2 regions of the Clostridium neonatale genome follow, and region 2 is predicted to be linked to the other one. Evidence: riboswitches for the same ligand, from Rfam matches in the RefSeq annotation. Region 2 holds a riboswitch; the other holds the start of a gene.
The links. Region 2 has a riboswitch for glycine ahead of CNEONATNEC86_RS16570 (alanine/glycine:cation symporter family protein). Riboswitches for the same ligand answer to the same signal wherever they lie in the genome.

Region 1: another riboswitch for glycine. It lies ahead of CNEONATNEC86_RS14175 (amino acid permease); the one in region 2 lies ahead of CNEONATNEC86_RS16570 (alanine/glycine:cation symporter family protein).

What each region holds. Positions count from the first base shown of each region.
Region 1 is NZ_UICR01000002.1:555,553-566,951, reverse strand. Features, by position in the region: gene CNEONATNEC86_RS14190 (MATE family efflux transporter) at 1-1,020, shown strand, start outside; gene CNEONATNEC86_RS14185 (LysR family transcriptional regulator) at 1,347-2,255, shown strand; gene CNEONATNEC86_RS14180 (5-methyltetrahydropteroyltriglutamate--homocysteine S-methyltransferase) at 2,442-3,554, shown strand; glycine riboswitch at 3,792-3,881, shown strand; gene CNEONATNEC86_RS14175 (amino acid permease) at 3,990-5,372, shown strand; gene CNEONATNEC86_RS14170 (urease accessory protein UreH domain-containing protein) at 5,637-7,433, opposite strand; gene CNEONATNEC86_RS14165 (rubredoxin-like domain-containing protein) at 7,820-8,155, shown strand; gene CNEONATNEC86_RS14160 (DUF305 domain-containing protein) at 8,490-9,128, opposite strand; gene CNEONATNEC86_RS14155 (VIT1/CCC1 transporter family protein) at 9,591-10,469, shown strand; gene msrB (peptide-methionine (R)-S-oxide reductase MsrB) at 10,969-11,399, opposite strand, start outside.
Region 2 is NZ_UICR01000002.1:1,078,924-1,090,322, forward strand. Features, by position in the region: gene CNEONATNEC86_RS16550 (ABC transporter permease) at 1-258, shown strand, start outside; gene CNEONATNEC86_RS16555 (ABC transporter substrate-binding protein) at 283-1,338, shown strand; gene ndk (nucleoside-diphosphate kinase) at 1,391-1,801, opposite strand; gene CNEONATNEC86_RS16565 (acylphosphatase) at 1,994-2,266, shown strand; gene CNEONATNEC86_RS16570 (alanine/glycine:cation symporter family protein) at 2,576-4,015, opposite strand; glycine riboswitch at 4,213-4,338, opposite strand; glycine riboswitch at 4,341-4,439, opposite strand; gene CNEONATNEC86_RS16575 (phosphatase) at 4,701-5,432, opposite strand; gene CNEONATNEC86_RS16580 (D-2-hydroxyacid dehydrogenase) at 5,620-6,579, opposite strand; gene CNEONATNEC86_RS16585 (glycogen/starch/alpha-glucan phosphorylase) at 7,000-9,360, opposite strand; gene CNEONATNEC86_RS16590 (PucR family transcriptional regulator) at 9,794-10,759, opposite strand; gene CNEONATNEC86_RS16595 (ABC transporter ATP-binding protein) at 10,838-11,399, opposite strand, start outside.

The sequences.
Region 1 (11,399 bases), 520 kb from region 2:
ATTATTGATGGTGCATATGATTATATATTTGTAATATTTTTAGGAATACCAGTAACATTTCTTTATAATTTGTTAGCAGGTATTATTCGTTCACTTGGAGATAGTAAGACACCACTTATTTTTTTAATTATATCTTCAGTGATTAATGTTATTTTGGGCTTATATTTAATAATATTTGTGCATATGGGAGTAGAAGGATCAGCTTTGGCTACGGTTATATCACAGGGAATATCAGGAGTATGTTGCTTAATATTTATGAGAAAAAAATATGAAATTCTTAAATTTGAAAAAGATGAATTAAAAATTGATGTAAGATGTATTAAAAAGTTATGTTATATGGGAATACCAATGGGATTACAATATTCTATTACAGCTATAGGTAGTGTAATACTACAGACATCAGTAAATAATCTTGGTTCAGATGTGGTAGCTTCAGTTGCTGCTGGGTCTAAAATATCTGCATTTTTATGTTGTCCATTTGATGCACTTGGTTCAACAATGGCGGTATATGCTGGACAAAATGTTGGGGCTAGAAAGTTAGAGCGTATAAGTCAAGGAATAAAGAGCAGTATAATTATAGGATCAGCATATTCAATAATAGCTCTTATTGTATCAATTTTCTTTGGAAAGAGCATAGCATTAATATTTATAGATAGTAGTGAAGCACAAATACTTTCACAAGTAATTAAATATTTAATAATGACAGCAACTTTTTATATTCCATTATGTTTTGTAAATGTAGTACGTTTTACTATTCAGGGAATGGGATATTCAATGTTTGCAATACTTGCTGGAGTATGTGAGATGATAGCAAGAACAGTGTGTGGATTTGTTTTAGTTCCTATATTTGGATATATAGCAGTATGTTTTGCTAGTCCAGTTGCATGGATATGTGCAGATGCATTTTTGATACCAGCATATGGTGCTGTATTAAAGGATTTAAAGAAAGAGATTGATATAACAATACATGAAGAACAAATGTTAGAAGGAGAGGTTGTAAAAGAGAATATAGAAATATAACTTGTAAAATTGATACCTTCTAGCATATCAGTTAGAAGGACTTTTTTATTCTTTAGGAAATTATATTCATGGATAATCTGTGGATAATTCATTTTTAAAAATATTGCAATAAACTAAATGCATAGTTCCTAAAGAATAAAAAATAAATTATATGCGCCTGGTCTTTTCTTCGGCAAGCTCAGAAAATCCAGAGTGCGCTGAAAAAAATCGACGGCTTAAAGGATTACGTTTTATAAAAGCTATTGTATTCTATTGGATTTGTATTTTTATAGAAGACTATATCATAGTCGCCTTGGCGATTTTTTTATTTTTAAGGTGGTGATAAAATGACATTACAGCAATTAAAATATGCAATTGAAATTGCAAAATGTGGATCAATTAATATTGCTGCTAGAAAGCTTTTTATTACTCAGCCAAGTCTTTCTAATGCAATTAGAGAACTTGAAACTGAACTAAATATAAGTATTTTTCAGCGTACAAACAGAGGAATTAGTGTTTCAGTTGATGGAGCAGAATTTTTAGGTTATGCACGACAAGTAGTTGAGCAAACAGAACTGTTAGAAAAACGATATTTTAATACAAAGCCTTCAGCACAACATTTTTCTGTATCAACTCAGCATTATGCCTTTTCTGTCAATGCTTTCGTTAACTTAATAAAAGAATATGGAAATAACGAATATGAATTTAGTCTAAGAGAAACGAAAACCTATGAAATTATTGACGATGTAAAAAATCTTCGAAGTGAAATAGGAGTTTTATATTTAAATGAGTTTAACTCAAAAATTCTTAATAAACTCTTTAAGGAAAACAACTTAAAGTTTACAAAGTTATTTGTGGCAAAACCACATGTATTTATTAGTATAAATAACCCTCTTTCAAAGCAAAAAGTAGTAACTATTGAAGATTTGAAGGATTATCCATATTTATGTTTTGAGCAGGGAGAATATAATTCATTTCATTTTTCTGAAGAAATACTAAGTACTCTTTCTCATAAAAAAAACATAAAAGTTAGTGATAGAGCAACTCTTTTTAATCTATTAATTGGATTAAATGGGTACACTATATCAACGGGAGTTCTAAGTTCTGATTTAAATGGAAATGATATTATTGCTGTACCTCTAGATGTCAATGAAGAAATAATAGTTGGTTGGATTTCACATAAAAGTATTAAGCTTAGCAAACTTGCGAATATTTACATTGATGCATTAAATGAAATTATTTCAGAATTTATATAAGATTTATTTCTAGTGCTTTTAAAAACAAGATTTACATATTTCAGCTATAGTATAAAACTATAACAAGTAATAGTTTTTTGGAGTTACACTATAATTAAATTTATATGATATGATTACTTCAATAAAAATTTTTGATAAAAGATTGTTTTTAAAATTAGATTAACAATTTTTATAGGAGGAATAATTATGAATAACAATGCACCGTTTAAATATGATATTGTAGGAAGTTTTTTAAGACCTGATTATTTAAAGAAGGCAAGAAGTGAATATGCAAATGGAAAAATTACAGCAGAAGAGCTAAAAAAAGTTGAAAATGTAGCAATTACAGATTTAATTACAAAACAGAAAGCAGCTGGACTTAGAGTTATAACAGATGGAGAGTTTAGGAGGAGTTCATGGCATCTTGATTTTATGTGGGCATTTAATGGTGTTGGACATGAGAAGACAAAGGATGGAATTCCGTTTGATGGAGAGGCAGCATTAATTGATGACACATTCCTTATTGGAAAAGTATTTGTTAACAGTCATCCTTTTGTTGAACATTTTAAATTTGTAAAACAATTTGAAGATGATAATACTGTTGCTAGACAGACAATTCCTGCACCAGCACAGTTTTTATTTCAGATGATTATCCCTGAAAATTTGGAAAAAACAAAAGCCATTTATCCAAACGAAGAAGAGTTGATTTTAGATATTGCAGATGGATACAAAAAAGTTATTAAAGACTTATATGCAGCAGGATGCAGGAACATCCAGTTTGATGATTGTACATGGGGAGTATGCGTTGATCCTAATGCTTGCTTAATTTTTGGTACTGATGAAGATGGCCTTCAAGATAATATTGAAAAATTAATAAGAATCAATAATCTTGCTATTGAAGGTAAGCCAGAAGACCTTGTAATTAACACTCATATATGTAGAGGAAATTTTCATTCTACATGGGCGTGCCAGGGAGGTTATGACAGTGTAGCAAAAGATCTCTTTGCAAAAGAAAATGTACAGGCCTTTTATTTGGAATTTGATGATGAACGTTCTGGTGATTTTGAATCACTTAAATATGTAGGTAAAGATAAGAAAGTTGTATTAGGACTCATTACAACAAAATCTCCTGTACTTGAGAATAACGATGATATAATTAAACGTATCAAAGAAGCTTCAAAATACATTCCATTGGAACGCTTATGTTTAAGTCCTCAGTGTGGATTTGCATCTACGGAAGAAGGTAATAAACTTACAGAAGAAGAACAATGGGCAAAATTGAAACTGGTTCAGGAAGTTGCAAAAGAGGTATGGAAATAAAATTATTGATTTAAAAAGAATATTATTTAAGCGGACTTGAAATATAGTCTGCTATTTTTATGAAAAATGTTTTTCTAAATTAAAATAAAAAACTTGTAAATTTTACAAAAAAGTATTAGTATATAATAAGAAATTTAATAATTCAGATGAAGATAGCGGGAGAGTTATGGCTATGGCTATACACCGAAGAAGTAAATCTTTCAGGTACCTAATAACATATTAGAGATGACCGCTATTGGATGAATCCTTGGAGAGACTCTTTATAATGAGCACCGAAGGAGAAAGCTGTATAGCGAAACTCTCAGGTAAAAGGACAGGGTAGTTAACATATATTAAAAAGTAATTTATATTTAATTACTTTATTTAGACCTTATCTATTCATAATTTGTATCTCCAACTAATAAATATTCATAATTTTGAAAGGCGGAGAATAATATGTCAGAAAATGAAAACTTGTCTAGAGGCCTTAAAAATCGTCATGTTCAATTACTTGCAATTGGAGGTGCAATTGGTACAGGCTTATTCCTTGGATCAGGCAGGTCTATTAGCTTGGCTGGCCCATCTATTTTATTTGCGTATGCCATAACAGGAACAGTTTGTTTTTTTATTATGCGCGCCCTTGGAGAACTATTACTTTCTAACTTAAACTATCATTCATTTGTAGATTTTGTACATGATTATTTAGGAAACGGATCAGCATTTATTACTGGATGGACATATTGGTTCTGCTGGATTTCACTTGCCATGGCTGACTTAACTGCTGCTGGACTTTATATACAATACTGGTTTCCCAATATAGCTCAGTGGGTTCCAAGCCTTATAGTTCTTATAGTTTTACTAATTATGAATCTTACAACAGTGAAGTTGTTTGGAGAAATGGAATTCTGGTTTGCATTAATTAAAATTGTTGCAATTTTAGCATTAATTATAATTGGTACATTTATGATAATAAAAGGATTCTCTACAGATGCTGGTACATCTAGCTTTACAAACCTTTGGAATAATGGTGGTTGGCTCCCAAATGGAATAAAAGGTTTTGTACTTTCATTTCAAATGGTTGTATTTGCTTTTACTGGAATTGAATTAGTTGGATTAACAGCTGGTGAAACTGAAAATCCAGAACATGTTATTCCAAAAGCCATTAATAATATTCCAATTAGAATTATTATTTTCTATATTGGGGCGCTTATTGTTATTATGAGTATATACCCATGGAATTCAATTAATCCAGATAAAAGTCCATTTGTACAGGTATTTAGCGCAGTAGGAATTACAGCAGCAGCAAGTATTGTAAATTTCGTTGTACTAACATCAGCTGCATCTGCTTGTAATAGTGGTATTTTCAGTACAAGCCGTATGGTTTATTCTCTTGCTAAAGAAAATAATGCACCTGAGTCAATGAAAAAATTAACACCTAATCAAGTACCTTCTAATGCTATAATATTCTCTGCAGCTGTGATTTTTATTTCAGTTATTCTGAATTATATTATGCCAGAAGGGGTATTTGTGCTAATTACAAGCATATCAACATTCTGCTTTATCTTTATTTGGACAATTATAGTTATTTGTCATTTAAGATATCGCAAAACTAATCCTGAACTTGCATCTAGGAGCAAATTCAAAATGCCACTGTACCCAATTGCTAATTATATAATTTTAGCATTTTTAATTTTTGTTATAGGTATATTAGCACTTAATAAAGAAACTCGTGTGGCTTTATTTGTAACACCAGTATGGTTTATAATGCTTGGGGGGATTTATAATATACTTAAATTAAAGACGAAAAATGAGGAAGCTGTCAAAGGAGATTTAGTATAGAATTCAAATTATAGATATATTACTTTAGCGTACTTAGGAAATCCGGAAAATTTAATAAATTATTTTTAAATTCATTAGTGAACTCTAGCATTTTTATCATCTAATATTAATATGGTAAAAATGCTAGAGCCTTTTTTTATTCTATTGGATTTATGTTTTATAGGTGATTATATCATAGTCGCCTTGGCAATTTTGTTATTAAATTTTAACTGGAATAATATGTTAATATAGAATATACGAATATACCAGTAAAAATTAATGAATTTAATTATCTAAAAAATTTTTACGAACATCTTCTAAATTTACATTTTCCAAAGAATCTGTTACTTCGATTCCAATTGCAGCTATATTGTTATTGACTACTACATATGATCCACTTTTATCTATATTAAAATCTACGTCTATAATACCTTTCTTACCTGTAAATGTAGTTACAACATCACCAGTTTCTCCATCATATAAGGTGAAAGTGCTATCTGGATTATCATATGAATCAAGATCTAATGAAAGGTTTGTTTTTATGCCTTTTTCTAATACTACTACAAGTGGTTCAAATTCATAACCGGTTCCCTTAATATTTAAACTCTGTGTATCTCCAGAAATATTAGCCTTTTTAATCAATCTATCAGTTGAAACCTTACTTAAATCATCACCATATATACTTGGAGTTTGCTCAGCATCAGTTACTGTATTACCTGTGCAGCAACTCATTCCACTACTTGGTTGTGGCAATGATGGATCTGCCTTAGATGTATCCACAGAATCAAGATTATCAGTAACCTTAATAACTCCTCTTATCATTCCCATCCAACAACTGAAATTTATATCTTTATCTTCTGGAGTAAATTCAATTATGTTTTCACCAGAATTTAGAGTTTTCTGTATATTTAAAGATGGTATTACCACAGCATTATTACAGGAATTTAACTTACTTCCTGTTATTATCCACTTAACAGGCATTCCTTTTTGTACATAAAATACATTAGGTGTATACCCATTATTATCTGCTGTCATATTTATTATTTGAACTCCATTTTCAATAGTTGGTTTAGCTATATTAGTTTGAGATGCATTTGCTGAAGTACCTTGTGCTAATGTTCTTATATTAGGAAGGCCAAAACCTGCAAGTGCAAGGCCTCTATTTCCCATTATTAATCCAAGTATTATTACTAAAAATCCACTAAACTTTAATAATTGTTTTGTATAACCTTTGCTTAAAAATCCAGATATAGCCCCAAAGCCTAACATTAAAGGAACTGTTCCTAAAGAAAATACAAACATTGATAATGCTCCATTCATTGCACTACCAGTACCTAATGCATAAAGCTGCATTGTTTGCAAAGGGCCACAAGGCATTAATCCATTTAACATTCCAACTAAGAAAGGAGTTTTAGGTTTCTTTTTTGTAGAACATGAAGACCAGGGTAACTTAATATTAAGCTTTCTAAAAATAGAGAATCCTGCCATGTTTAATCCCATTATAACCATAAATACTCCTGCAAATATTTGAAGCCCTGCTTTCACATTAAGTGATAATGATAGGACAGAACCTAAAGCACCTACAATAGCACCAATAATTGTATAAGAAGTTACTCTTCCTGCATTATATAAAATTGCAGGCATTAAAGTCTGAAACTTACTTTTTTCTTCTTTTAAAATACTTTGTGTAAGCATTATACCGCCACACATACCAACACAATGAATTGATGTAAGCATACCAACAATAAATAATACCATATAAGATGCATTATTTAGAGCAGAGCTCATATCAAATCCCGCAGTAGAATTACCAATTAGTAAAATAGCAGCAACCACAACAAAAAAGCCTGCGAATTTAATATTATTTGAATTTTTTGTACTATAACCAGCTTTCTTAATAGCTTCTTTTAATTGTTCAATATTGCAAATCACACTATCATATTCAACAGTTACTTGCTGAGCACTATAGCTAGCAATTACATTTACAACTCCATTAACTTTCTTTAATGCACTCTCTACTTTGCCTTCACATGAAGTACATGTCATGTCATAAACCTTAATAATCTCTCTTTTGATCTTCATATTTGCCTCCATCAAATTACTTTATTTTATTTCAAAATATATTTAAATAGTAATTTATCTTTAGATATATTAATTTTAGTAAAAAGTTGTGAAGATTTTATGAGGATTAAAGAAATAGAAAATATATTTAATTATGTAATTACATATAAGAAGCTTTAAATTTATAACGATAATGAGTTTTTATCCATTTTAAGATTATAATTTGATGAATTGTTAGAATTTTAAAGAAACATTAAGATAACTCTGTTAAATCAGTATTTTTCTTTAAAAATAATTATTATTTGAACTTTGAATAAAGTAAAATAAAAATCTATAATTATAGTTAAATATATAGTAATGAAATATTTATTATATATTTAACTTTTAAAATAAATGGAGGTATTATTATGAAAAAATTATTTAAATGTACAGTATGTGGATTTATAAGTGAAGGTGAAGAAGCTCCTGAAAAATGTCCAAAATGCAACATGGGTAAAGAAAAATTTGTTGAATTAAGCAAGGAAGATGCAGATAAGATCTATCAATCTGACAGAACTAATGATATTCATGCAGAAATCATAGTTTTAGCTGATAAAATTGCTAAACTTTGCAATGAAGGCATAGAAATAAAATTAGATCCTATGTGCGTAGCAGCATTTGAAAAAGCAAAAAATGAGGTTTGGACAATAAAGCAAAGATCAAAAGCTGAATTAGCAGGACACATGAACAAAGGAAAGTGGTAAAACGAGATTTATTCTAATATAGAAAACATAAAAACTAAATTATTATAAATTCTACGTAAATCCATAGTCTATCCATATGTTTCTTATTTGAACAATGGACAGGCTATGAATTCTAATGTATAAGTCAACAAATTCTATAACATATATTATGAAATTAATCTGTTTATTACATAGCTCAAGTAATATTATGAAAAGCTTCTGATTATACTCATAAAATGAGTATTCTTTAAATACCATTCTAAAATATTCAATTAATTTTTGTCCAATCTATAAGAAAAGAGTACTACTCAATTTTAGATTTGGCTTTTAATATCAATTCATCTTTTTCAGGTGGTTATTTAATAGTTTGGATTATGCTTTCCATTTGTTGTATTTCTTTTGTCTGTGTATCAATTATATTTTCAGCCATATTTTTTATTGTGTTATTATCAGTATATTTTAAAATTGTTTCTGACATATCTATTGCCATTTGATGATGAGTAATCATTCCTTTAGCAAATGCTTCATCTACGTTTTTAAATGTTTGATGAGACATAGTATGGTTAGCCGTTTTATTATACTCCTTGAAATAATCAGTTTCTTTATCAGTATCTATTTGAATATTTTTTTTAAGTTCTTGAATTAATTGTTTCATATCTTCAATTTCTGAAACTTGAACATTGATTATATCATTAGCAATTTTTTTTAGTTCTTCATTTTCTCCACCATGTTGTAAAAAGTTTTCAGACATACTAACAGCAGATTCATGGTGTGGGATCATACCGTAAAGAAAGTCAATAGATGCATCACCAGTATGAGGTATTCCATCCATTTCACTCATCATGGTATCCATTAATTTATTATCTTTATCTAAATAATTTATCATATTTGGATCTTGAATATTATTGTTATTATGATATATAAAGATACCTCCTGATACTAATATTATACAAATTAGAATACCACTAATCAAAAATTCACTTTGTTTTATCATTTTTTTATACTCCTTAATTTATAAATTTTAATTTATGAAGTTAACATATGATCTGTAAACTTTAAATTAATTGTATTTTAACAAATAAATATGTAGATTATATGTAGACAGGAATGTGTGTATATATATTAACAATATTGATAATTATATCCAATAGTTGTACAATAATAAAAAAATAGAGATTTATAAAAACAATAATTATTATTAACTTATTATTAATATTATAATATAAGGGGAAATGTGAAGTGGATAAAACAAAGAAGAAAGATTTATTTTAACGTAAGAGTTATTTTATTTGTAATTGATGAGATTGCAAAAATATATATGCTGAATCAAGAAATTCAGTGAGAAAGTTATTAGATTATATTATTTAGAGAACATATGTAATATAGAATTCTAAATTTAACATATATAACATAAATAAAATTCATTTTCATATAATTAAGTTAAGGAGTAATAGAAATGAATGATGATGATTTTATAAAACTAGTAAAAAAATTACAGTCAGATGAATTGACTGAAAAACTAATATATATGAGAATTGCTGAAGATACTAATAATGTTGAGGATAAGAAGACTTTGAGATTAATAGCTAGTGAAGAACAAAAGCATTATGATGTTTGGAAAAGATACACAAAGCGTGATGTAAAGCCTAATCGAGCACTTGTATTTTGGTATACATTGTTATCTAAAATATTAGGATATACATTTGCAGTCAAAATAATGGAAATAAGACAAAACAAATATATTAATAAATCAATAAAGATATTATTAGAAAAAAATATACCAGAATCAGTGATAGTATTTACAGAGGAACAGGTGCATGAACAGAAATTATTAGGAATGATAGATGAAGATAGATTAAAATATGTAGGGTCTATGGTTTTGGGATTAAATGACGCATTGGTAGAATTTACTGGATGTTTAGCAGGATGGTCGTTTGCTATGCAAAGTAATAAATTAATTTCTTTAGCAGGACTTATTACAGGAATATCTGCTACACTATCTATGGCTTCTTCAGAATATTTATCAGCTAAAAATGAAGGCAATAAAAATGCGGCAAGATCAGCAATTTATACAGGAGTTGCATATTTGATTACAGTGGTAATATTAATTCTTCCATATTTATTATTACCAGATAATATGTACATGATGTCATTAGGGGTTATGTTAATTGCAGTTATAGTAATAATTGCAGCATTTAATTATTACATCTCAATTGCTAAGGATTTATCATTCAAAGAAAAATTCAAAGAAATGTCTATTGTTAGCCTTTCAGTAGCCGGAGTATCCTTTATTATTGGATTATTAGTAAAAAGATTTCTAGGAATAGATATTTAATTAGCCTAATGGAAGAAGAAAAATAAAAGACAGTAGAGATTTTGTATAAAAACAAAATTCTACTGTCTTTTAAGTGCATTATGAATTTTAGTATAAAATTAAAAAGGCTTATTTTCTTTCATTAATATCAAAATCACTTTTGGGAATATGAGGAGATTTTTTATTAGCCACATATATCAATCCTTTTGTATGAAATTATCTATTATATAATATATATAGTTTAAAAGTATGATTTTAGAGTTTTTTAGATTTTAAAAGAAAAGAATTATAGAATTAATATGTGTTTATGTGTAAGAATTTGCTTATTTATTGCGGACTGGAGCAAGTATATATTTATTTATAAAAGCTATTAAAGCATATGAAAATAAATCTACATCATTAATAAAGACAAAATAAAATATACTATCCTTAAAAACTTAGAATAGCATATTTTAAATTTGCTTTATTTCTTCTATTTGTGCAAAGCGATTAGTAATAATTTCTTTGCAATTTTTTAGTTTTATAATTTATCTAAATATTCACCATATCCTAGTTCATCCATTTTATTTTTTGGAATGAATTTTAATGAAGCTGAATTTATACAATATCTTAATCCTCCTAATTCATCAGGACCATCATTAAAGACATGACCTAAGTGAGAATCTCCATTTGTACTTCTTACTTCTGTTCTAAACATTCCATGACTAAAATCTGAATGTTCTTTTACATATCCTTTATTTATAGGTTTAGAAAAAGCTGGCCATCCACAACCTGAGTTGAACTTGTCTTTTGAAGAAAATAGAGGTTTCCCTGTGACTACATCTACATAAATTCCTTCATCAAAATTTTCATTATATTCATTATCAAAAGGTGGTTCTGTTCCATTTTCTTGGGTAACTTTATATTGAATAGGTGTTAATTTATTTTTGAGTTCTTCTTTTTTTAAAGTTG
Region 2 (11,399 bases):
ATAAGAAAAGTAGTTATTCCTCAAATAAAACCTGGAATATTTGCTGGATTTTTAATGGCTTTTACAATGTCAATTGATGACTTTGTAATTAGTTTCTTTACTACTGGACCTGGAGTAACAAACTTATCTATTGAAATATATTCAATGGCTAGAAGGGGCATAAAACCAGAAATTAATGCACTTTCTACATTAATGTTTATTACCGTATTAGCTTTATTAATAATTGTTAATAAAAAACAAAGTTTAACTGAAAAATAATTAATATAATAAGAGGTGATAGTTTTGAAAAAATTCAAGCTTTTAGGCGCATTAGCTTTATCTTCACTAATATCTATAGGACTTTTATCTGGATGTGGAAGTTCAAACAATACTGCTGATAATGGAACTGTATATTTCTATAACTGTGGAGATTATATCGATGAAGATTTATTGGCTAAATTCACCAAAGAAACCGGGATAAAAGTAGATTATTCTACTTACGATACTAATGAAATCATGTATCAAAAATTAAAAAGTACTCCTGGAAGTTATGATTTAGTCATTCCATCAGATTATATGATTGAAAAAATGATTAAAGAAGATATGGTTGAAAAATTAGATTTTAATAATATACCCAATTATGAATATATAGATGATACGTATAAAAACTTATCATATGACCCTAATAATGAATATTCTGTACCTTACATGTGGGGAACAATAGGAATAATTTATGATCCTGCTGTAGTAACTGAGCCTGTTACTAGTTGGGATATTTTATGGAATACTAAATATAGTGGAAAACAAGTAATTATGTTTGATTCTATGCGAGATACCATAGCTATAGGGTTGGATAAATTAGGATATTCTATAAATAGTACTAATCCAGATGAAATAGCTGCCGCTACAGATGAATTGGTTAAACAAAAACAAACTATGGATCCACTTTATTATGTTGATGAAGTTAAAGATAAGATGATTAATGGAGAAGCTGCTTTAGCTACTGTTTGGTCTGGAGATGCTGCATATATTATGTCTGAAAATCCAGAGCTTAAATATGTAATTCCAGAAGAAGGATCAAATAAGTGGTTTGATGCGATGGTAATACCTAAAGGTTCTAAAAACAAGGAAAATGCTGAAAAACTAATTAATTTTTTAACTGATCCAGAAAATTCAAAACAAAATGTTGATTATATTGGTTATTCAACTCCAAATAAAGCTACATATGAGATGTTAGATGATGAAGTTAAAAAATCTTATCCATCTAAAGATGTTCTTGATAAATGTGAAATATTCGTTGATTTAGGTGATAATCTAAAATTATATGATGATGCATGGATGAATATAAAAACTAAATAACTAACTTATAAATGATACCCACTATCCGAAAATCTCAAATAGTGGGTATTATTTATTTTAATTCTGAAAACCATAAATTGATTTCTTCTTCTGCACTTTCTACTGTATCAGATGCATGTACGCAATTTTCTGTTTTACTTCTAGCATATCTATGTCTTATTGTTCCTTCAGCAGCATCATCTGGACTAGTTGCACCATTTATTGCTCTTACTCTATTTACTGCCTCTTCTCCTATTAATATAATTGCTACTAATGGACTTCTTGTTATAAACGTTATTAATTCCTCATAAAAATCTTTACCTTTATGTTGAGAATAATGTTTTTCTGCAATTTCTCTTGTTGCTTTCATCATTTTTAATTCTTTTATCTTTAAACCATTAGCTTCATAACAACTTATAATATTTCCTATTATATTTCTTTCTACTCCATCAGGCTTAATTAGCACCATAGTTCTTTCCATAATAAAGTCATCCTTTCTATAAACACTCACGTTGAAATTATTCCCTAGTTTACATATATTATACTCAATTTTCAGAAAATTAGAAACACTTTTATATGTATATTATTATTTTTTTTAGAATATGCTATAATTTAAGTATTAATTCATGCTATAAGTTTCAATATATAAATAAATTACTTATACTTAGGAGGATTTATGATTAGATATTCAATAATTGTTGATGGTAAAGTTCAAGGTGTAGGATTTAGATATTTCACTCAAATGAAAGCTATGCAGTTTAATTTAACAGGTTTTTGTAAAAATCTATATGATGGTAAAGTATCCATAGAAGTTCAAGGCTTAGAGCAAGATGTCCTTTCCTTTATTGCTGCTATAAAAAAAGGAAATGGCTTTTGTCGAGTTGATGATTTAGTTTTAGATAAACTTTCTATTATAGATAATGAAAAAAAATATTCTATCAAATATTAAAACATGTTGCATCATAAAATAAATAAAGAACGTACTGAGTTTAGTGTGAATAATCGAAATAAAACTCTTATGTGGTTCTCTGCTTATGTGTAGTATTGCATTAAATATTTTAGCCTTTAAATTCTTTGAAAGAGGCTGAAGGCCGTTCCAAAATTGTTTGTCCAACACTTGTTGTCGGAGCAAACTTTTTTTGGAGCAACCTCTTTCATTAGAATTTTGGGCTGAAATATTTACGCAATCGAGCATATCATATATTGAATTTCGGTTGTTATCCACTAAACCATGATTATACGTCCTTTATTTATGTTATTATGCAAGGTCATATTCTTTATTACCTAGCTTTTCATTTTCCAAGCTATTAAAGTAGTCTTCTGTTTCTTTTATAACAACCTTTCTAAGCCCTATAAGTCCAACTAGGTTAGGAAATGCCATGCATCCATTAACTATATCTGCAATTATAAATATTAATTCCAATGGCAAGAAAGGTCCTATTGCAACAAGTACTATATATATTATTCTATATGGCATTATAGACTTAGTTCCGCATAAATATTGCATACACTTTTCACCATAATAGTTCCATCCAAGTATGGTAGTAAATGCAAAGAAAACTAATCCTATATTAACAATGTATTTTCCAATAGTGGCTATAGGTAAACCAATTTCAAAAGCTGCTGATGTAAGTCCTGCTCCTTCAATTGTTGCTCCAACTTCAAACACACCAGTGCTTCCACTTGTTAATACTATTACAAGTCCTGTCATTGTACAAATTAGTATTGTATCAAAAAATGTTCCTGTCATAGAAATCAAGCCTTGTCTTGCTGGAAAATTTGTTTTTGCTGCTGCTGCTGCTATTGGTGCACTTCCAAGTCCTGATTCATTTGAAAATACCCCTCTTGCAATCCCATTTCTAAGTGCTACAGAAACAGTTACACCTGCAATTGCACCACCTACAGCTTTAGGATTAAAAGCACTAGTTATTATTAAACCTAAAGCTTGTGGTATTGCTCTAAAATTACATGCAAGTACTATAACAGCTCCAATAATATATGCTACTGCCATAAATGGAACTATTGCTTCAGATACTTTTGATATTCTTTTAATTCCACCTAATGTTACTAAAGCTACTAATGCTGTTATGACTACAGCCGTTGCAATTTTAGGTATATTAAAATTTTGTGCTGCTGCTGCTATTGAATTAACTTGACCAAATGTTCCTATTCCAAAGAAAGCAACTCCAACACCAAACAATGCAAATAATTTAGCTAACCATTTCATACCTAACCCATTTTGTATATAGTACATAGGTCCACCACACATTTGTCCGTTTTCATCTACTTCTCTATATTTTATTGCGAGTACACCTTCTGCATACTTAGTTGCCATTCCAAAGAAAGCCGCAATCCACATCCAAAATAGTGCTCCTGGCCCTCCTGCTTTTACTGCTGTCGCAACACCTACTATATTTCCTGTTCCAATTGTTGCTGATAACGCTGTACATAGTGCTCCAAAACTTGATACATCTCCATGTGCATCATCATTTTGAGCTTCTTCATCTTTTCCAAATACATATTTTAATGCTAACGGTAATTTAAAGACTTGTAATAATTTTAAGCGAAGTGTTAGATATATTCCAGTCCCAACCAAAAGTATTAATAAAGGTGGCCCCCATATAATATCATCGATTTTTTGAAATACATTTTGAATTGTAGATGTATTCCCTGCTAATAAGAAATTTGAAAATAACATAAAAAAATTCCCCCTAATATTTTTTATCATTGGAGGAGAATAAGAGACTATACAATTCATAATTCAAAGTTTACAATTTACAATTTAGGTAGAAAACTTTCAGTTTTCTTAATTTAAATTTATCAAAAATAGCAAAGCTATTTTTATCCTCAATTATACATTGTGAATTATACATTGTGAATTGTCATGCTTCCTATCCTCTGTCCTTTTACCTGAGAGTTTCAATACTAAAAAAATTTACTACTTTAAATAATAAATGTAATAATATTTTCTTCAATATTTTGCTCCTTCGGTGCTCATTCATAAATGAGTCTCTCCAGAGGCTCGTCCAGCAACGGTCCTAATACCTGAAAGATTTGCTTCTTCGGTGTATTATAATAAATCAAAAAGAAATTATAAATAATAACTCTCCCACTGCCTTCATCCGAACATTTACATTTAATTTACCCTTAAAATTATATAGTTATTATTAACTTATTTCAAGTATTTTTAATCCCTTCTTGATAATTTTATATTTTTTTCAAAATTTGCATATAAATTAACAGACTTTTTAGTAGTTTTTTAAGCAATTACACTATTCTTTGAATATATTTAAATTCTTTTTTCTGCAAAATTATTATAAATAAAAACTGCTTTCATATAGAAAACAGTTTTTAATAAAATCGATTTTTAAATTTGAATAATTTTATATATTTAAATCAGTTAATTTTCCTTTTATTTTTAACTTTTTAAGTAACTTTTCAGGGTCAGAATTTATAATAAGTTCTTCCGGAAAATCTATAGAAGCAAGCATATCTATTGCTTCTTTAAATTCTCCTATTTTTGTACAAAAATGAGCATCACTATTCATAACTATTGTAACATTATATTTCTTACATAATTCAGCTATCTTAGTGCAATTACCCAAGCTACCAAGTCGAGAAGTAGTAAAAGAACTATTGTTAATCTCTATTAACACATCATTTTCTAAAGCACATTTCACTATTTCTTCATAATTTACGGGAATCATAGGATTCCCTAGATGCCCTACAATATCAATCTTTCCACTTTTTATTGCATTAATATATGCTCTTGTATTTTCTTCAACCGATCCCATATTGTATATCGGTTCATGTATACTTCCAATTACTATATCAACCTTCTCTAAAGTTTTATCATCCATATCCATCTTACCATCATGGTTCAATATATTAGCCTCAACTCCATAAAGCATAGTTACACCATACATTTCTCTAGGTAACACTTTGTAGTTATTAAAATACCAAATATGTGGTGCATTTGGCATCATACATCCATGTTCAGTAGTTCCAAGAACTTTGATACCTTTTTCTGATGCCGCCTTCGCATTTTCCATTAAAGTTGAATAAGCATGACCGCTAACTATTGTATGAGTATGTACATCTAATGCATATTTCATCAAAACATTCCTCTTTTCATTAAGTTTATAATTCTATATTTATATTATCATAGTAGAAATTTAAATTAAACCTAATATTCTTGTTAAATATTAGTAAAATACTGATATATTAAATTAAAATATCCTTGCCTATCTAAACTTTATAAAACAATAGAACTATGCCAATGACATAGTCTTATTATACATATTAAATATCTACTCTATTCCTTTTTTGTCCTCTATTATAAGCTCTTATATTTTCCAATAAATCTGTAAATAGTCTATCTCTAGCTTCTTCACTTGCCCATGCTATATGAGGCGTCATAATTAATTTTTCAGTGTTTTTTATACTAAGTAAAGGATTATTATTTGGTATTGGCTCTGCTTCAAATACATCCAAAGCTGCTCCACCAATTATTTCTTCATCTATAGCTTGTGCTAAATCTTCATCTACAACAATAGGACCTCTTCCCACATTAATTAATATTGCATCTTTCTTCATCATAGTTAAAGCTTTATAATTGATTAATCCTTTTGTTTTCTCATTTAAAGGTGCATGAATTGATATAACATCACATGTTTTTAACAGTTCTTCCAATTCAACTCTCACAAAATTAGAATCTGAATTTTTACCTGATGTAGAATAATAAACTACTCTTGCACCAAAAGCTTGCGCAATTTTGGCCACTTTTTTCCCTATATTGCCCAAACCTATTATTCCCCAAACTTTTCCTGATAGATCATTATAAGTTCTTTCTAAGTTCGTAAACATTCCACTCTTTGAGTATTCTCCACTTTTTACGAAATCATCAAAATACCTTATGTTATCATATAAAGTAAGTAATAACGCAAAAGTATGTTGAGCAACAGTTCCAGTTGAATATCCTGCAACATTTGTAACCGCTATCCCATTTTCTTTTGCATATTCAATGTCTATATTATTATACCCTGTAGCCATTTCACATATTAATTCTACATTATTTGCAGATTTTAAATTGTTTCTATCTAAAACAACTTTATTTGTTAAAATGATATTTGCATCCTTTATTCTCTCTTCAACATCATCCTTTTCTGTTTTATCATAATAAGCAACTTGTCCAAATTCATTTAGTTTAATATAATCAACATTTCCTAATGTTTTTCCATCTAAAACAACTATGTTTCTCATAATTATTTGCTATTTTATAAGTTATTCACCCTATAAAATAACCTTCGCCTCCAATCACATATTAAATTTATAATACTTTATAATAAATCATATCTCAAATATAATTGAATGTAAATACATAGAAATTTATTAGTACAATTAGTTTTATATCACAAGAAATTACTAAACATATACTAAATAAATAATCATTTATACATATCATAGATTATAAAAAATTAGTATTCTATTCTTATTAAAGGTATCAACTTATAAAGAGAAAAATATAAAAAATATATACTTATATAAAAATAAAGAAATGCAATATATGAATATGCGTAGTATTTATATTAACCTCTGCTAAGTCAAATTTTTCTACACTCTATCATATATTGAATTTCGATTATTTTTCACTAAACTTTGATATTACATCATTTTTATATTTTATTGTACCTTAGCTGGTTCTATATGCCAAATCTCATCGCAATATTGCTTTATAGTTCTATCACTTGAAAATTCACCTGAATTACTTAGGTTAGCTAAGCACTTTTGAGCCCATTTCTTTTTATCTTTATAATCTTCAAATACCTTATCTTGAGCTTTCTTAAACAAATCAAAATCTGCAAGCAAAAAGTATTGATCACCTTCTTCTAATAGTGCATTATATATATCTTCAAAATAACCTGTTCCACCATCATTTAGCATTCCATTAATTAATGTATCAATAACTCTCTTGATACATGGATTATTTCTATAGTATTCTTTTGGATTATAGTTATTCTTTAATTTTTCAATATCCTCAACTCTTAATCCAAAGATATAGTTATTTTCTTCACCACTTGCATTTACTATCTCAATATTAGCTCCATCATATGTTCCAAATGTTGGTGTGGCATTTAACATGAACTTCATATTTCCAGTTCCGGATGCTTCTTTACCAGCTGTAGAGATTTGTTTTGATAAATCTGATCCTGGGAATAATTTCTGAGCATATGATACTCTATAATTATGAACAAAAACAACTTTAATTCTTCCAACTGAAATTGGATCACCATCTATAAGTTTTGCTATTTCATTTATAAGCTTAACTATACCTTTTGCTCTTCTATATCCCGGAAATGCTTTAGCGCCAAATATAAATGTAGTTTTTGGTATCTCAATATTAGGATTTTCTTTAATTCTATAGTATAGATCTAAAATATACAATGCATTTAATAATTGTCTCTTATATTCATGTAGTCTCTTTATTTGAATATCAAAGAATGAATCAGGATCAACTTCTACACCTTCTTCTTGTCTTATATAAGCAGATAATTGTGCCTTCTTTTCTCTCTTAATTTTCATAAGATTGTTCAATACTTCATCATTATCTTTAAATTTATCTAATCCTTTTAAAATACTTAAATCTTTTACCCACTCCTCAGTACCTAATAATTCTGTAATAAATTCAGATAATTCTGGATTACAGAGTCTAAGCCATCTTCTTGGAGTTATACCGTTAGTTTTATTTTGAAATTTTTCTGGATATAAATTGTACCAATTATTAAGTTCTTTATTCTTAAGAATTTCTGTATGAAGGGCCGCTACTCCGTTTACTGCACTTCCAACATAAATAGCTAAATTAGCCATTCTTATTTGATCATTTGTAACAATTCTAAAGTTCCAAATGGCACCTTCATCATATCCCTTTTGTCTTAATTCATTAATTAATGCGTCATTAATTTGATATGCAATTTGTAATATTCTTGGGAATAATCGTTCTATTAACCTTATATCCCATTTTTCTAAAGCTTCTGCAAGTATTGTATGATTAGTATAATTAAAGAATTTTTTTGCAATATCTAAAGCTGTATTAAATTCTACCTTTTCTTCATCAACTAGTATTCTCATAAACTCAAGTATAGATATAGTTGGATGCGTATCATTTAGCTGAGCTACATTGTATTTTGCAAAGTCAGAAAAATCATTTCCATAAGTAGCTTTATATTTCTTTATTATATCTTTCATAGATGCACTAGAAAAGAAGTATTGTTGTCTAAGTCTTAATATCTTTCCTGCTTCTGCAGTATCATTAGGATATAAAACCCTTGATATATCTTCTGCTTTATTTCTTGCTGATACTGCCTCAATATATTGTTGATTATTAAATAAATTGAAATCAAATTCTCTTAATGCTTCACACTGCCATAATCTTAATGTATTTATATTTTTAGTGTCATATCCTATTATAGGAACATCATATGGAACAGCTTTTACCTTCATGTCTGAAAAAGTTATTATTTGAACTTCATCATCTTTTCTTATACTCCAGCAGTCTCCATATTTTAACCAATTATCTTCACATTCAGTTTGAAAGCCATTCTCTATATTTTGCTTAAACAACCCATTGCTATATCTAATTCCATAACCAACCAAAGGCATTTCCATTGTTGCTGCTGATTCAATAAAGCATGCTGCAAGTCTTCCAAGTCCACCATTTCCGAGTCCAGCATCTTCTTCAACTTCTTCAATCTTATTTAAATCTAAATTTAGTTCATTAAATACTTCTTTAACTTCATCATATAAACCTAAATTAATTAAGTTATTTCCTAAAGCTCTACCCATTAAATATTCAGCGGAAAGATAATAAGCCATTCTGCCTTGATTATACCTTTTGCTTGTTTCATTCCAATTATCAACAATTTCCTCCATGATAGTTAATGAGATTGCATTAAAAATTTCATAGTCTTTTGCCTCTTCTAGTGTTACTCCATGTTTTACCTTTAAGTAACGCTTTACCCCTTCTTTTATTGATTGCTTATCCATTTTTTTCACACCTTTCATGAATTTCTCAAACTTAATATTCCATAGCTACCACAGCTACCATAACTGTAAATAAGTTATCATTAGATTATATATAGTTTTTCTTTGATAGTATTATAATAAATTATTTTATATGATATTATCAATTTTACATTTAGATATCAAGAATACCAATAAACATTATATTAAAATACCTATTTAATATTGCACAATTCTATTCATAAAATTTTCTTATCATTATTGTTTTGATTAAAACAACATATTTAAATCTATTATATTTTATCAACATATAACTTAATTTATCTAATTATGAATTTTTTTATTTAATTTACAAATTATAGTATATATTATATCAAAGTTTATCTAAATAAAAAAGTCATAATCTATTCATATTATATAGATTATGACTACCATTATTATTATTTAGTTAAATCATCTAATTTTGTTTAAGATAATTTTTATTTGTGTTTATTTTTTGTTTCCAAACATAAAATGCTATTTTAAATAGACATGCATCATTGAATTTTCTAATATCGCATCCTGTATACTTCTGAATTTTATCCAAACGGTATATTAATGTATTTCTGTGGACATATAGTTGCTTTGCCGCTTCACTTAAATTAAGATCAAGCTTCATAAATGTTTCTATTGTTTTGATTATATCTTCATCCATTTGTGAAAATGCTTCCTCAAATTTTTCATTAATCTTGACCTTAATATCATCATTTAGCCCCTCAAGCATTTCTTCAAAAAGCAAATCTTCCTGACTATATATATTATTTAATATCTTATATTTTTTTCCTAGCTCTATTTTATTCATACATTTTAAATATATAGACATCAGATTTTCATAATCATCTATTTTGCTATAACTGATATAACATTTTTTATAAACAGAAGTATTTATTGTTTCATTTATACTTGATACATGCTCTTCAATATCTTCAAATACACCAATTAAATTTATACTTTCATTATACTTTAATATTATTACTTCAGTATTATCATAAATATTTTTAAGAGCTTCTATGGCCTCTTCTAATTTTTCTCTTATATTTATAGAAATTAAATATGTAATATTCTCAGAATAAGGTAAATCGTCAATTTTTTCTTTAGTAACAAAATTATTATTTAATAAATCTACTACTACTTTTTCTTTGTTACTATATTTATCTTTATATTTTGTTTTAATACAAAACTCAATAAATTTTAGTGCATCTTTATGATTTTTTTCTATCTCTATAACGATTTTATTTTTTCCCATAAAAAATGTATGCTCGCTGAAGTCTTTGGAAGACTCTACAGGATTAGTTTCAAAAACACTTTCTCCGTCTACATATACATTAAATGGCAGTTTACAATTATCATATATTTCATTAAGATATCCTACTAATCCCTCCATAAAATCACCTCTACCTATTAAATATGCTACCAAATATTATTATTTAGTAGCATATTAAAAATTATTTATATTTTTATTTTAACATATTCTTAATTCTGATTCTTTATCAAATACATGAATATTTTCTTTTTCTACAAATAATTTTATAGAATCTTTTGGTTCAAATTTAGTGCTTCCATCAACTCTTGCAGTCATGCTATTTTCACCACATTTGAAGTAAATATAACTTTCTGATCCCATACGTTCTACAACTTCAACATTTCCGCCAATAGTTACTGTAGGATTATCTTTAACAAGAGCTTCATTGTCATCTAAGTGCTCAGGTCTTATTCCAAATACAACTTCTTTTCCAACATAACCTTTATCTTTCAATATTTTAGCTTTTTCTTCTACTATTTCTATGTTGTCACCTTCAATACTTGCAAATAATTTTCCATCCTTTTCAGCAACTGTTCCATTGAGTAAATTCATTTGTGGACTTCCTATAAATCCAGCAACAAATAAATTATTTGGTGTATTGTATATATTTAAAGGTGTATCTACTTGTTGAATTACACCATCTTTCATAACAACTATTCTAGTACCCATTGTTAATGCTTCTATTTGGTCATGTGTTACATATATAAATGTTGTTGCTAAA